2 regions of the Achromobacter sp. GW823-FHT04E03 genome follow, and region 1 is predicted to be linked to the other one. Evidence: predicted binding sites of a transcription regulator. Region 1 holds the regulator's gene; the other holds the start of a gene.

Evidence for each region. The regulator LexA, encoded in region 1, represses DNA repair genes until DNA is damaged. The targets are predictions, from matches to a motif close to ACTGTATNNNNATACAGT.
Region 2: a site for LexA is predicted at 5,842-5,859, ahead of AC1RHV_RS30225 (DNA topoisomerase IV subunit B). Genes of this name have one in related genera too.

Annotation. Positions count from the first base shown of each region.
Region 1 covers NZ_JBXAIJ010000001.1:1,454,403-1,462,160, forward strand. Annotated here, with positions in the region: gene uvrB (excinuclease ABC subunit UvrB) at 1-998, opposite strand, end outside; gene AC1RHV_RS06725 (amino acid aminotransferase) at 1,074-2,273, shown strand; gene lexA (transcriptional repressor LexA) at 2,476-3,126, shown strand; gene lon (endopeptidase La) at 3,253-5,703, opposite strand; gene clpX (ATP-dependent Clp protease ATP-binding subunit ClpX) at 5,963-7,261, opposite strand; gene clpP (ATP-dependent Clp endopeptidase proteolytic subunit ClpP) at 7,363-7,758, opposite strand, start outside.
Region 2 covers NZ_JBXAIJ010000007.1:105,953-113,710, forward strand. Annotated here, with positions in the region: gene AC1RHV_RS30210 (TetR/AcrR family transcriptional regulator) at 1-590, opposite strand, end outside; gene parC (DNA topoisomerase IV subunit A) at 705-3,044, opposite strand; gene AC1RHV_RS30220 (YcxB family protein) at 3,080-3,685, opposite strand; gene AC1RHV_RS30225 (DNA topoisomerase IV subunit B) at 3,685-5,646, opposite strand; gene trxA (thioredoxin TrxA) at 5,973-6,299, shown strand; gene rho (transcription termination factor Rho) at 6,417-7,676, shown strand.

The sequences.
Region 1 (7,758 bases):
TCGAAACGGGTGCGCTGCTCCAGCCGCTGGGCTTCGACCAGATGACCGTCGTCGACGAAGCGCTTGACCCGTTCGCGCAGCTCTTCCTTGATGGTCTCGATGGCGCGCAGCACGGTGTCGCGCGGCGTGACGTAGTGCGAACCGGGGTAGACAGTGAAACGCGGCAGCTTCTGGCGGATGCGGCCGGTCAGCGGATCAAACAGCTCCAGGCTTTCGATCTCGTCGTCGAACAGCGTCAGGCGCAGCGCCAGTTCCGGGCTTTCCGCCGGGAAGATGTCGATGGTCTCGCCACGCACCCGGAAAACGCCGCGGGTGAACTCGGCGTCATTGCGGGTGTACTGCATGGCGACCAGGCGGGCCAGGATCTCGCGGCGCGAGATCTGGTCGCCGGCGCGCAGGATCAGCACCATGGCGTGGTAGTCGCCGGGGTTGCCGATACCGTAGATGCAGGACACGGTGCCCACGATGATGGTGTCGCGGCGTTCCAGCAGGCTCTTGGTCGCCGACAAGCGCATCTGTTCGATGTGCTCATTGATGGACGAATCCTTTTCAATGAACAGGTCGCGCGTGGGGACGTACGCCTCGGGCTGGTAGTAGTCGTAGTACGAAACGAAGTACTCGACGGCGTTCTTCGGGAAGAACTCCCGCATTTCGGCGTACAGCTGGGCGGCCAGGGTCTTATTGGGGGCCAGTACCAGCGCCGGGCGCCCCATGCGGGCGATGACGTTGGCCATGGTGTAGGTCTTGCCGGAGCCCGTCACGCCCAACAGCGTCTGGAACATCAGGCCGTCTTCGACCCCCTGGGTCAACCCCTCGATGGCGGTGGGCTGATCGCCCGCCGGCGGATAGGGTTGGTACAGATGAAACGGGCTGCCCGGGAAATCGATGAATCCAGGGCCTGGCGCGGACGGATCCGCCACGGCCGATGCCGCCGCGGGATCGGCCGCCAGGTTCGCTGCGGCCCCCGCCGTAATCGGGTCTATTGCGCTCTTAGGCATGCTAGACTCTTCCAGGGTAAACCCCTCATTATCCACAGCAGCCTGTACTGCGTCCACCCACCTCATCAGACTCCCATGAGCACCCTTTTCGATTCCGTCGAACTCGCCCCGCGCGACCCCATTCTTGGCCTGAACGAACAATACAACGCTGATACGCGTCCCGGTAAAGTCAATCTGGGCGTGGGCGTGTACTACGACGATCAGGGTCGCATCCCCCTGCTGGGCGCGGTCCGCAAGGCCGAAGCCGCCCGCATCGAAGCCGCCGCCGCCCGCGGCTACCTGCCGATCGAAGGCATCGCCGGTTACAACAACGGCGCGCAAGCCCTGCTGCTGGGCAAGGATTCCGCGCTGGCCGCCGCCGGCCGCGTGCTGACCACTCAGGCCCTGGGCGGCACCGGCGCGCTGAAGATCGGCGCTGACTTCCTGCGCCAGCTGCTGCCGACCTCCAAGGTCCTGATCAGCGACCCCAGCTGGGAAAACCACCGCGCCCTGTTCGAGCGCGCCGGTTTCGAAGTCGGTACCTATTCGTACTACGACGCCGCCACGCGCGGTCTGAACTTCGATGCCATGCTGGCCGACCTGAAGGCCGCGCCGGCCAAGACCGTCGTCGTGCTGCATGCCTGCTGCCACAACCCGACCGGCGTGGACCCCACCGCCGACCAGTGGAAGCAGATCGCGGCCGTCGTGAAGGAAAACAATCTGGTCCCGTTCCTGGACATCGCCTACCAGGGCTTCGGCGACGGCCTGACCGAAGACGCTTCGGTCGTGCGCATGTTTGCCGATCTGGACCTGACCATGTTCATCAGCTCCTCGTTCTCGAAGTCGTTCTCGCTGTACGGCGAGCGCGTCGGCGCGCTGACGGTCGTCGCCGGCAGCAAGGACGAAGCCACCCGCGTGCTGAGCCAGCTCAAGCGCGTGATCCGCACCAACTACTCCAACCCGCCCACCCATGGCGGCACGGTGGTGTCGACGGTCCTGAACACGCCTGAACTCTTCGCGATGTGGGAAGAGGAACTCGCCGGCATGCGCGACCGCATCCGCCTGATGCGCAAGCAACTGGTCGACAAGATCAAGGAACACGGCGGCAAGCAGGACTTCAGTTTCGTGCTGCAGCAGCGCGGCATGTTCTCGTACTCGGGCCTGACCGCGGCGCAAGTGGATCGCCTGCGCGAAGAGCATGGCGTGTATGCCGTCTCCAGCGGCCGCATCTGCGTGGCCGCGCTGAACAGCGGCAACATCGACAAGGTCGCCAAGGGCATCGCGGCCGTGCTGTAAGCCATTTGCAGCGCACAGGCCCACGCGGGCCTGCCGTCAGGAACGGGACCTTCGGGTCCCGTTTTTCTTTTGGTCCGGACCAGCTTCTTCTTTTGGTCCGGACCGGCTTTTTCTTTTGGTCCAGACCGGCTTGCTTTTTTGCGCTGCGTCCCCCAGAATGGCGCTGTATATATGTACAGTCCGCTAGCACCGGATCATCGCCATGGCCAGCAAACTCACTGATCGCCAACAACAAATCCTGGATCTCATCAGGCAGACCGTCACTCGCACCGGCTTCCCGCCGACGCGTGCCGAAATTGCCCTGGCCCTGGGTTTCCGTTCCCCCAACGCGGCGGAAGATCACCTCAAGGCGCTTGCCCGCAAGGGCGCCATCGAACTGACGGCCGGCGCGTCCCGCGGCATCCGCCTGAAAGACACCTCCCCTGCTCCCACGCAAAGCTCGCTGCCCATGCCGGGCCTGGCGCAGTTGCTGCTGCCGCTGGTCGGCCGCGTGGCCGCGGGCAGCCCCATCCTGGCTGCCGAGCACGTCGAACGCGAGGTCGGCGTCGATCCCAACCTGTTCGCCCAGACGCCCGACTACCTGCTCAAGGTGCGCGGCATGAGCATGCGTGACGCCGGCATCCTGGAAGGCGACCTGCTCGCCGTAAAGAAAGCCTCGGAAGCCCGCAACGGCCAGATCGTGGTGGCCCGCCTGGGCGACGACGTCACGGTCAAGCGCTTGCAGCGCCAGAACGGCCACATCGAACTACTGCCCGAAAATCCCGACTTCGAACCCATCGTGGTCGAAGCCGGCCAGGATTTCGCGTTGGAAGGCATCGCGGTGGGCCTGATCCGCACGCACGCGCTGCACTAGCCCCCCCCATTACTCCCGCGTTTGCGCGCGGCATGAAAAAAACCCCGCCAAGAAATTGACGGGGTTTTTTGTTGGAAGCTATCCAGAAGGGGCGCCGCTTACCGGCGGCGTCCCTCCCGGTGTCCATCAGTGCTTGAGCACCGGGTCGGTCGAACCAGGTTCGGCAGGCTTGGCCACCAGGGGTTCCTTGACCGCTTCTTCCTCGGCCAGGGGCTCCGGCAGACGCTCCAGCGCCAGTTCCAGCACCTTGTCGATCCAGCGCACCGGCACGATCTCAAGGTGGTTCTTGACGTTGTCCGGGATCTCCGCCAAATCCTTGACGTTTTCTTCCGGGATCAAGACCGTCTTGATACCGCCACGGTGAGCCGCCAACAGCTTTTCCTTCAGGCCGCCGATGGGCAGGACTTCGCCGCGCAGCGTGATCTCGCCGGTCATGGCGACATCGGCGCGCACCGGAATGCGCGACAAGGCCGACACCATGGCCGTGGTGATCGCGATACCCGCGGACGGACCGTCCTTGGGCGTGGCGCCTTCCGGCACGTGCACGTGCATGTCGTGCTTTTCGAAGACGCTGTCGGCAAAGCCCAGACGGCGGGCGCGGGAACGCACCACGGTGCGGGCCGCCTCGACCGACTCCTTCATCACGTCGCCCAGCGAACCGGTGCGTTGGATGACGCCCTTGCCCGGCATGTCCGCGACTTCGATCGTCAGCAGGTCGCCGCCAACTTCCGTCCAGGCCAGACCCGTCACCTGACCGATCTGGTTTTCCTTTTCGGCCATGCCGAAGGCGTAACGGCGCACGCCCAGGAAATCGCTCAGGTTGTCGCCCGTGACGTTGACCGGCTTGACCTCGGCGGTCTTGCCTTCGGCCTTGGCGCGGTCGCTCTGGGTCAGCAACTGCTTGATGACCTTGCGGCAGATCTTGCCCACTTCGCGTTCGAGCGCACGCACACCGGCTTCGCGGGTGTAGTAGCGCACGATGTCGCGCAGCGCGCTGTCGTCGACCGTGAGTTCGCTATCCTTCACGCCGTTGTTCTTCATCAGCTTGGGCAGCAGATGGTCGCGGGCGATGTGGATCTTCTCTTCCTCGGTGTAACCCGACAGGCGGATCACTTCCATGCGGTCCAGCAGCGCCGGCGGAATGTTCAGCGTGTTGCTGGTAGCCACGAACATGACGTCGGACAGGTCGAAGTCGACTTCGATGTAGTGGTCCTGGAACGTGTGGTTCTGTTCCGGGTCCAGCACCTCGAGCAGCGCCGACGAGGGATCGCCGCGGAAATCCATGCCCAGCTTGTCGATTTCATCGAGCAGGAACAAGGGATTGCGCACGCCGACCTTCGACATGTTCTGGACGATCTTGCCCGGCATGGAGCCGATGTACGTACGACGGTGGCCGCGGATCTCGGCTTCGTCGCGCACGCCGCCCAGCGCCATGCGCACGAACTTGCGGTTCGTCGCCTTGGCGATGGATTGGCCGAGCGAGGTCTTGCCCACGCCCGGAGGGCCGACCAGGCACAGGATCGGCGCCTTCACCTTGTCCACGCGCTGTTGCACGGCAAGGTATTCCAGGATCCGTTCCTTGACCTTTTCCAGACCGTAGTGGTCGTTGTCCAGCACCGTTTCGGCGTTGCTGATGGAATTGTTGATCTTGCTCTTCTTCCTCCAGGGGAGGTTGATGAGCGTATCGATGTAGTTGCGCACCACGGTGGCTTCGGCCGACATGGGCGACATGAGCTTGAGCTTCTTGAGCTCGGCATCGGCCTTCTTGCGCGCCTCTTTGGGCATATGGGCAGCGATGATCTTCTTTTCGAGCTCTTCGATGTCCGCGCCCTCTTCGCCTTCGCCCAACTCCTTCTGAATGGCCTTGACCTGCTCATTCAGGTAGTAGTCGCGCTGGCTCTTTTCCATCTGCTTCTTCACGCGGCCGCGAATCCGCTTCTCGACCTGGAGGATGTCGATTTCGGTTTCGAGTTGCGTGAGCAGACCCTCGAGGCGCTCGGAGGTGCCGACGATCTCGAGCATCTTCTGCTTCTGCTCGAGCTTCAAGGGAAGATGCGCGGCGATCGTGTCGGCCAGGCGTCCGGCATCATCGATGCCAGCCAGCGAGGTCAGGATCTCCGGGGGGATCTTCTTGTTCAGTTTTACGTACTGCTCGAACTGCGCGACGATGGCGCGGCGCAGGGCTTCGGTCTCGGAGCCTTGCATGGCGTCCGGTTCGATCGGCGACACCTGGCAGGTGAAATGCGAATCGGCATCTTCGATGCTGTTGATGCGGGCGCGCTGGGTACCTTCGACCAGCACCTTGACGGTGCCGTCGGGCAGCTTGAGCATCTGCAGGATGCCGGCTACGCAGCCGATCTCGTAGACGTCTTCGGGGGTGGGATCATCCTTGCCGGCGGATTTCTGGGCCACCAGCATGATGCTCTTGCCCGCTTCCATCGCAACCTCGAGCGCGCGGATAGAGCGCGGACGGCCGACGAACAGCGGGATGACCATGTGCGGAAACACCACGACATCGCGCAGTGGAAGCAGGGGCAGGTCGATCGGGTCGGAAGGCAGGGTCTGGCTGGCAGACATAGGAGGTTCCTCGGTATGACTCGGCGTATCGGGGACGGGAGGCCTGGGTATACCCGGACAATCCACGTCGGTTACGTCTGTTATGGGAACAATAGCCGAAAATTCAAGATCTCGGCGCCTGGATCCCCCAAAGGCTGAAAAAAACCGCGGGGCGGCACCCTCAGTATGCAAGCGTCGCGCCTGCAGGAAAAGCGTGTTTGCACCCGGGAATGTGCCTTAGGCAAAAAAACCCGTTACAGGAACGGGCTTTTTTGAAATATCAGGCTGCGGCGTCGCGGACTTCTCCGCGCTCTGGCTTGTCTGAAGCCGCGTCCTCGTCGGCGTAGATGAGCAATGGCTTGCCCTCGCCTTCGATCGCGTTCTCGTCCAGCACCACGCGCTTGACGTTGCCCTGGGAAGGCAGGTCATACATGGTGTCGAGCAGGGCCTGCTCGATGATGGAACGCAGACCGCGCGCGCCCGTCTTGCGGCGCAGCGCCTTGCGGGCGATCGCCTTCAGGGCGGCGGGACGCACGTCGAGCTCGGCGCCTTCCATGGCGAACAGCTTCTGGAACTGCTTGAGCAAGGCATTCTTGGGCTCGGTCAGGATTTGCACCAGGGCCGCTTCGTCCAGCTCGTCCAGGGTTGCGACCACCGGCAGACGGCCAACCAGTTCGGGGATCAGGCCGAACTTGATCAGGTCTTCGGGTTCGACTTCGGAGAACAGTTCGCCCACGCCGCGCTCCGACTTGGCGCGCACCGAGGCCGAAAAGCCGATGCCCGATTTCTCGGTGCGGTCGCGGATGACCTTTTCCAGTCCGTCGAAGGCGCCGCCCACGATGAACAGGATGTTGGTCGTGTCGACCTGGACGAAGTCCTGGTTCGGGTGCTTGCGGCCGCCCTGCGGGGGCACCGAGGCGACCGTGCCTTCGATCAGTTTCAGCAAGGCCTGCTGCACGCCCTCGCCCGATACGTCGCGCGTAATGGACGGGTTGTCGGACTTGCGCGAAATCTTGTCGATTTCGTCGATGTAGATGATGGCGCGCTGCGCCTTTTCCACTTCGTAGTTGCAGTTCTGCAGCAACTTCTGAATGATGTTCTCGACGTCTTCGCCCACGTAACCGGCCTCGGTCAGCGTGGTGGCGTCGGCCATGACGAAGGGCACGTTCAGCATGCGCGCCAGCGTCTGGGCCAGGAGCGTCTTGCCCGACCCGGTGGGGCCGATCAGCATGATGTTGCTCTTGGAGAGCTCGACTTCGTCGCCCTTGATCTCGCCGTGGCGGATGCGCTTGTAATGGTTGTAGACGGCCACGGCCAGCATGCGCTTGGGCGAGTTCTGCCCAATGACGTACTGGTCGAGGAAGGTCTTGATTTCAGCCGGAGTGGGCAGTTCGGAACGAATCGCCGCGCGCGCGGTGGCTTGCGCCTCCTCGCGGATGATGTCGTTGCAAAGATCTATGCATTCATCGCAGATGAATACCGACGGACCCGCGATCAGCTTGCGGACTTCATGCTGGCTTTTATTGCAAAACGAGCAATGCAGCACTTTTGCGTCTGCCGATCCCTTTTTTTCAGGCATATATGTTCGTATCTCAGGTAAAGATGCGCCAGGCCGGCTAAAGGGCCTAGCGCATGCGCTTACTCAAACGTGGTGGCAGCGGGTTCGGGTCAACCGGGAAGTCAGCCTTCCGAGCGGGAGGTCATAACCTTGTCCACCAGTCCATACGATACCGCATCTTCGGCCGACATGAAGTTGTCACGCTCCGTGTCTATGCCGATGCGTTCCATGGTCTGGCCGGTATTGTCGGCCAGGATGCGGTTCAGGCGTTCACGCAGGTCCAGGATCTCGCGAGCCTGGATCTGGATGTCCGAAGCCTGCCCCTGGGCGCCGCCCGAGGGCTGGTGGATCATGATGCGCGAGTTGGGCAGCGTGAAGCGCTTGCCCTTCTTGCCTGCCGCCAGCAGGAACGCGCCCATGCTGGCCGCCAGGCCGGTGCAAAGGGTGGACACGTCCGGCTTGACGAATTGCATGGTGTCAAAGATGGCCATTCCCGCATACACCGACCCGCCGGGCGA
Region 2 (7,758 bases), on a different contig from region 1:
GCGTCGCCAGGCAGGCACCGCGACAAGGCCTGTTCCAGGAGACGGCTGCCGGCCGCCGCGCCAAAGGCGGGGTCGACCACCGACCGGCTGTAGACGCCGTCCAGCAGCAACAACAGCGTATCGGCCATCTCGGCTGCCGCCTGCGGCGGCGTGCGTTGTGCCCACACCGTTTCCAGCAAGGCCATCAACCCGGCCTTGCGCGCCGCCTCGTTCTCCAGCACCAGCGCGTGCACGCGCGGGTTGCGCACGGCTTCGGCCAGGATCTCCATGCCCAGCCTGACGTAGGCCGGGTCTTGATGCTGCGCCAACTGCGCGGCGACCCAATCCGCCAACGCCCGCCTCGCGTCGGGCGCGGCGCACGCTTGCCGCATGCGTTCGCGCGCGGACTCGGTATCCGACGCAATCATCGCTTCGATGATTTCCGCCTTGCTGCCGTAGTAGTGGAACAGGTTGCCGGGGCTCATGCCGGCGCGGGCGCAGATCTGCGCCGTCGAGGTCGAATGGAAGCCCTGCTCTGCAAAGCAATCCGCTGCGGCGGCCAATATCTGGGTGCGCCGTTCCTGCTGCTTGATGGGGTCGATCTTGCGCATGCTATTAATAGACTGAATGATCTATCTATTAAATACCGGGATCGCGCAGCCGGTCAACAGACGAAAAAAATGGCGGGCCGCAGCCCGCCATTCTCTTGTCTGCCCGCCCGGAACCTAGCCCAGCACCGGCGACAGCACCACCGGCTGCTTGGGCCGCACATCCAGCGCCCGCCCCTTGCGGGCGCGCTTGCCGATGTACGGCGCCAGCGCGTCGCCCGCCAGGATGTCCTCGGTGTGCTTGTTGCGGTAGATGCCGGCCGCGCGCAGGCCGCCCGCGCCGATGGGCACGGTCTGGTCCAGCTTGTCGGTCCCGTCCAGCCCCATCAGGATGGTGCCGCGGCCGCCGCCGGACAGCGTCTTGACCTCGTCCAGGCCGAACACCAGGAACTTGCCCTTGTGCGACAGCAACGCCAATTGCTTGGCGCCGTCGAACAGCGGCACCGGACGCAGCAGTTCGTCGCCCTCTTCCAGGGTGATGAACTGCTTGCCGGCGCGCTGGCGGCTGACCATGTCGGACAGCTTGGCGGCAAAGCCGTAGCCGCCGCGCGTAGCCAGCAGCCAGCGGCTGTCGGGCGCGGCCGCGATCGTGTGGACGATACGCGTGCCGCTGCCCAGGTCGATCATGGTGGTGACCGGCTGGCCGTCGCCGCGGGCCGAAGGCAGCCCGGCGACCGGCACCGAATAGACGCGGCCGTTGTCGCCCATGGCGATCAGCGTGTCGGTGGTGCGGCACTCGAAGGCGCCGTACAGATCGTCGCCCTGCTTGAAGCCGAATTGCGACGCATCGTGGCCGTGGCCCTGGCGGGCGCGCAGCCAACCCTTCTGCGACACGATCACGGTGACGGGCTCGTCCAGCACCTTGGTTTCGAGCACGGCGCGTTCGGCGGTCTCGATCAACGTGCGGCGGTCGTCGCCGTATTGCTTGGCGTCGGCCTCGATTTCCTTGACCAGCAGGCGCTTGAGCGAAGCGGGATTGTCCAGCAGTTCCTGCAGGCGCACCTGTTCGTCACGCTTGTCGGCCAGTTCCTGCTCGATCTTGAAGCCTTCCAGGCGGGCCAACTGGCGCAGGCGCATTTCCAGGATGTCCTCGGCCTGGCGTTCGGACAGCTTGAAGCGTTCCATCAGCGCGGCGCGCGGCTCGTCGGATTCGCGGATCGTCTGGATGACTTCGTCCACGTTCAGGTAGACGACCATGCGGCCTTCCAGCACGTGGATGCGGTCGATGACCTTGTCCAGGCGGAAGCGCGTGCGGCGCACCACGGTGTTGGTGCGGAACGCCAGCCACTCGACCAGGATGTCGCGCAGCCCCTTCTGGCGCGGCCGGCCGTCAGTGCCGATGCACACCAGGTTGATGGACGAGCTGCTTTCCATGCTGGTCTGCGCCAGCAGCGTGTTGACGAATTCGTCGCGGTCCACGCGCGAGGTCTTGGGTTCGAAGACCAGGCGCACGGCGGCGTCCTTGCCCGACTCGTCGCGCACGGCGTCCAGCAGGTTCAGCATCACGGCCTTGGCCTGCGTCTGCTCGGGCGTCAGGCTCTTCTTGCCGGTCTTGACCTTGGGGTTGGTGATTTCCTCGATCTCTTCCAGCACCTTCTGGCCCGAGGTGCCCGGCGGCAGCTCGGTGACCACCAGTTGCCATTGGCCGCGCGCCATTTCCTCGAACTGCCAGCGCGCTCGCACCTTGAGCGAACCGCGGCCGCCCGCGTAGATCTGGGCGATGTCCTCGGCCGGCGTGATGATCTGCCCGCCGCCCGCGAAATCCGGCCCCGGGATCAGGGCGTGCAGCTCGGCGTCCGGCATCTGCGGATGCTTCAGCAGCGCCACGCAGGCCTGCGCCACTTCGCGCAGGTTGTGCGGCGGGATCTCGGTCGCCATGCCGACCGCGATGCCCGAGGCGCCGTTGAGCAGCATCACGGGCAGGCGCGCCGGCAACATCTGCGGCTCTTGCTGGCTGCCGTCGTAGTTGGGCACGAAGTCCACGGTGCCTTCGTCCAGCTCGTCCAGCAGCAGCTTGGCGATGGGGGTAAGGCGGGCTTCCGTGTAGCGCATGGCGGCGGCGTTGTCGCCGTCGCGCGAACCGAAGTTGCCCTGGCCGTCGATCAGCGGATAGCGCAGCGAGAAATCCTGCGCCATGCGCACCATGGCGTCATAGGCGGCCTGGTCGCCGTGCGGGTGATACTTGCCCAGCACGTCGCCCACGACGCGCGCGGACTTGACGGGCTTGGCGCCAGCGGCCAGCCCCATCGCCTGCATGGCGAAGAGAATGCGCCGCTGCACGGGCTTCTGCCCGTCGCCCACGTCCGGCAGGGCGCGGCCGCGCACCACGGACACCGCGTAGTCCAGATAGGCTTGCTCGGCGTAGCGCGCCAGGGTGATGGCGGCGTCGCCATCGCCACCGCCATCGCCGCCGGGCGGATTGGAATCGAACAAGCCGGGTTGATTGCTGTCGGTCATGATGTATTCAGGTAGACAATTTCATCGAAACGGCGTCAAAGCGCCTGCGCGGACGACATCAGCTGCGTATCGGCGACATGCGCGCGCAACTGGGTCCGCACCGCATCCAACGTGGCGGCGTCCTGCCCGCGCTTGGGGATGATCACGCCTTGCAAAGTGCCGAGAATGACATAGAGATGCTGCGGGGTTTCCTCGACCCGCCGCACATCGGACCAGTCCATGCGTCCGGAGGCGGTGGCAGTGGTATCCGTGATGCCGTCGGGGCCGAAGTCCAGCTGATGCCGTCCCAGGAACAGCTCGTCGGGCTGACGCTTCAGCATGCGGCGCGTGTTCATCCTGACCAGCGAGGGCAGGACGTACTCGTAAGCCAGCGCCAGGAGCGCAAGAATGCCCAGGCCCACCGCCAAGCCCTGGAAATACACGGGCAGGATCCGCCCCCAGTTCGGCGTATTGCCGTCCCAGGTCTGCCAGATCAGGTAGGCCAGCAGGGCCACGATCATCAGGACCGCGAAACGCAGATGGGAGCGGTAGCGGCGGCGGCGCAGCTCCGGCCGCTTGTACACGTAAGCGGCGAAGTCGGCGTAGTCGTCGGCAGTCATCTGGACGTCCATGCGGGCCGAGCCGGGCGCGGACCCGGCCATCAGATGTCCAGCTCCGCCAGATTGCCCTTCTCTTCGATCCAGGCGCGGCGCTGCGAGGACTCGCCCTTGCCCATCAGCATGTCGAACATGCGGGTGGTGTCTTCGGGCGTCTGGTCGCCATAGCCCACGGGCAGGAGGCGGCGCGTGTCCGGATTCATGGTGGTTTCCCACAGTTGCTCGGGATTCATTTCGCCCAGGCCCTTGAAGCGGCTGACGGCCCAGGCGCCTTCACGCACGCCTTCCTTGCGCAGCTTGTCCTGCGCGGCCTCGAGTTCGCCTTCATCCAGGCAGTAGATCTTGCGCGCCGGACGCTTGCCCTGCGCCGGCACGTCCAGCCGGAACAGCGGCGGCTTGGCCACGAACACGTTGCCGGCTTCGACCAGCTTGGGGAAGTGCTTATAGAACAGCGTCAGCAACAGCACCTGGATGTGCGAACCGTCGACGTCGGCGTCGGACAGGATGCAGATGCGGCCGTAGCGCAGGCCCGACAGGTCCGGGGTATCGCCGGGACCGTGCGGGTCCACGCCGATGGCGACGGAAATGTCATGGATTTCGTTGTTGGCGAAGAGCCGGTCGCGATCCACTTCCCAGGAATTGAGCACTTTGCCGCGCAGCGGCAGGATGGCCTGGAATTCCTTGTCGCGGCCCATCTTGGCCGAACCGCCCGCGGAGTCGCCCTCGACCAGGAAGACTTCGGTGCGGGTCGCGTCGCTGGATTCGCAATCGGTCAGCTTGCCCGGCAGCACGGCCACGCCCGAGCTCTTGCGCTTTTCGACCTTCTGGGCCGAGCGCTGGCGCGCCTGGGCCTGGCGGATGGCCAGTTCGGCCAGCTTCTTGCCGTATTCGACGTTACTGTGCAGCCACAGGTCCAGCGCGCTCTTGGAGAAGCCGCCGACCAGGCGCACCGCGTCGCGGCTGTTCAGGCGTTCCTTGATCTGGCCCTGGAACTGCGGATCCAGCACCTTGGCCGACAAGACGAAGCTGGCGCGGGCGAACACGTCTTCCGGCAGCAGCTTGACGCCCTTGGGCAGCAGGCTGTGCAGCTCGGCGAAACCCTTGACCGCGCCGAACAGGCCTTCGCGCAGGCCCGATTCATGGGTGCCGCCGGCAGGCGTCGGAATCAGGTTCACGTACGACTCGCGCACGGCGTTGCCGTCCTCGGTCCAGGCCACCACCCACTGGGCGCCCTCGCCTTCGGCGAAGTTCTCATGGTCGGCCCCGGCGTACTGTTCGCCTTCGAAGAACGGCACCATCAGCTCCGCCCCGGCCAGCGCCTCGGACAGATAGCCGCGCAGGCCGTCCTGGTACTGCCAGGTCTTGGTGTCGCCGGTTTTCTCGTTGACCAGGGAAACCTTGACGCCCGGCAGCAGCACGGCCTTGCTGCGCAGGAGGTGCGTCAGCTCGCCCAGCGGAATGTTGGGGCTGTCGAAATACTTGGCGTCCGGCCAGACGCGCACGCGGGTGCCGGACTTCTTGCGGCCACCCTGGTCGTAGGGCGCCAGGGGCTCGGCCACGTCGCCGCCCTTGAAGACCAGGCGGTTGACGGCGCCATCGCGCCACACCACCACTTCCAGGCGCGTGGCCAGGGCGTTGGTGACGGACACGCCCACGCCGTGCAAGCCGCCGGAAAAGGCGTAGGCGCCGCCGCCCGCCTTGTCGAACTTGCCGCCTGCGTGCAGGCGCGTGAACACCAGCTCCACCACGGGAGCGTTCTCTTCAGGGTGCAGGCCAACGGGAATGCCGCGCCCGTCGTCCTCGACGGAAACGCTGCCGTCGACGTGCAGCGTGACCTGGATCTGCTTGCCGTATCCGGCCAATGCCTCGTCTGCGGCGTTATCAATGACCTCCTGCACGACGTGCAGGGGGTTTTCGGTTCGGGTGTACATGCCCGGGCGCTGGCGCACGGGCTCCAGTCCCTTCAGGACGCGAATGGACGCCTCGGTGTAACGTGGAGTGGCCAAGTTATCCCCAACATCTGTGGAAAAAAACCGACATTTTACGGATAAGTCCAGATTCTGCGCGGCTCCCAGTGGGATGAGCACGACCTGACCAGCTCCGAATTCGGTAGGATGATGACAGTCACAGCCAGCGCATCGGGTCGGTACCGCCCGGATCGCGACAACTGCGCCGCAACATCCTACACAAATCCAGCAACTCCTGTTGTTATTAACAGTGGTATGCCTGTTGATATTGACAGTGGTATGCTTGAGTCCATCCACAAACAAGAACAACGGCGGGGCGCGTCCCTTTTTACGCGCCTTTTGCTGCCGAACCGAGAATCACCATCATGAGCGACCAAATCAAGAACGTCAGTGACGCCAGCTTCGATGCCGATGTGTTGAAATCCGGCCAGCCGGTGCTGGTGGACTACTGGGCTGCCTGGTGCGGCCCCTGCAAGATGATTGCCCCGATCCTGGAAGAAGTCGCCACGGAGTACGCTGGCCGCCTGACGATCGCCAAGCTGAACGTCGATGAAAACCAGGGTACCGCCACCAAGTACGGCATCCGCGGCATTCCCACCCTTATGCTCTTTAAAGACGGCCAAGCTGCCGCCACCAAAGTTGGCGCGCTGTCGAAGTCGCAACTGACCGCATTCCTGGACGGCGCGCTGTAAGCCGCGTGCCGTGAACGAAGGCGCCGCCCTCGGGGCGGCGCTCATTCAATACCGCGTGTGCCCGTCCGTGGCGCGCCGCCAGAACTCTCCTTCACTTTCCCCCAAAAATCCACCGCGATGCACCTCAACGAACTGAAGGCGCTGCACGTCTCGCAGCTGCTGGAAATGGCCGCCGGCCTGGAAATCGAGAACGCCAACCGCCTGCGCAAGCAGGAGCTGATGTTCGCCATCATGAAACGGCGCGCCAAGCAAGGCGAGCAGATCTTCGGCGACGGCGTCCTGGAAGTCCTGCCCGACGGCTTCGGCTTCCTGCGCTCGCCCGAGACCTCGTATCTGGCCAGCACGGACGACATCTACATCTCGCCCTCGCAGATCCGCCGCTTCAACCTGCACACCGGCGACTCGATCGAAGGTGAAGTGCGCACGCCCAAGGACGGCGAGCGCTATTTCGCCCTGGTGAAGGTGGACAAGGTCAACGGCGTGGCGCCGGAAGCGATCAAGCATCGCATCATGTTCGAAAACCTGACGCCGCTGCACCCGAACCGCAACATCCGCCTGGAACGCGACATCAAGAGCGAGGAAAACCTCACGGGCCGCATTCTTGACGTCTTCGCCCCCATCGGCATGGGCCAGCGCGGCCTGATCGTCGCCAGCCCCAAGTCCGGCAAGACGGTGATGATGCAGCACATCGCGCACGCCATCACCACCAACTACCCCGACGCGGTCATGATCGTCCTGCTGGTGGATGAACGCCCCGAGGAAGTGACCGAAATGCAGCGCACCGTGCGCGGCGAAGTGGTCGCCTCGACCTTTGACGAACCCGCCACCCGCCACGTGCAGGTCGCGGAAATGGTCATCGAGAAGGCCAAGCGCCTGGTCGAAATGAAGAAGGACGTGGTGATCCTGCTGGACTCGATCACCCGTCTGGCCCGCGCCTACAACACCGTGGTGCCGGCCTCCGGCAAGGTGCTGACCGGCGGCGTGGACGCCAACGCGCTGCAACGCCCCAAGCGCTTCTTCGGCGCGGCCCGCAACCTGGAAGAAGGTGGTTCGCTGACCATCCTGGGCACGGCGCTGATCGAAACCGGCAGCCGCATGGATGAAGTCATCTATGAAGAATTCAAGGGCACCGGCAACTCCGAAGTCCACCTCGAGCGCCGCCTGGCCGAAAAGCGCGTCTACCCGTCGATCAACCTGAACAAGTCCGGCACCCGCCGCGAAGAGCTGCTGATCGCCCCCGACCTGCTGCAGAAGGTCTGGGTGCTGCGCAAGTTCATCCACGACATGGACGAAGTCCAGTCGATGGAATTCATCCTGGACAAGATGCGCGCCACCAAGACCAACGCCGAATTCTTCGACATGATGAAGAAGAAGTAAGCCTGGTCAGAGCCTGCGGTCCGCGGCGCCCGCGCCTTGGACCCGGCCATGAAAAACGCCCTGGAGCGCGCTTGCGCCCAGG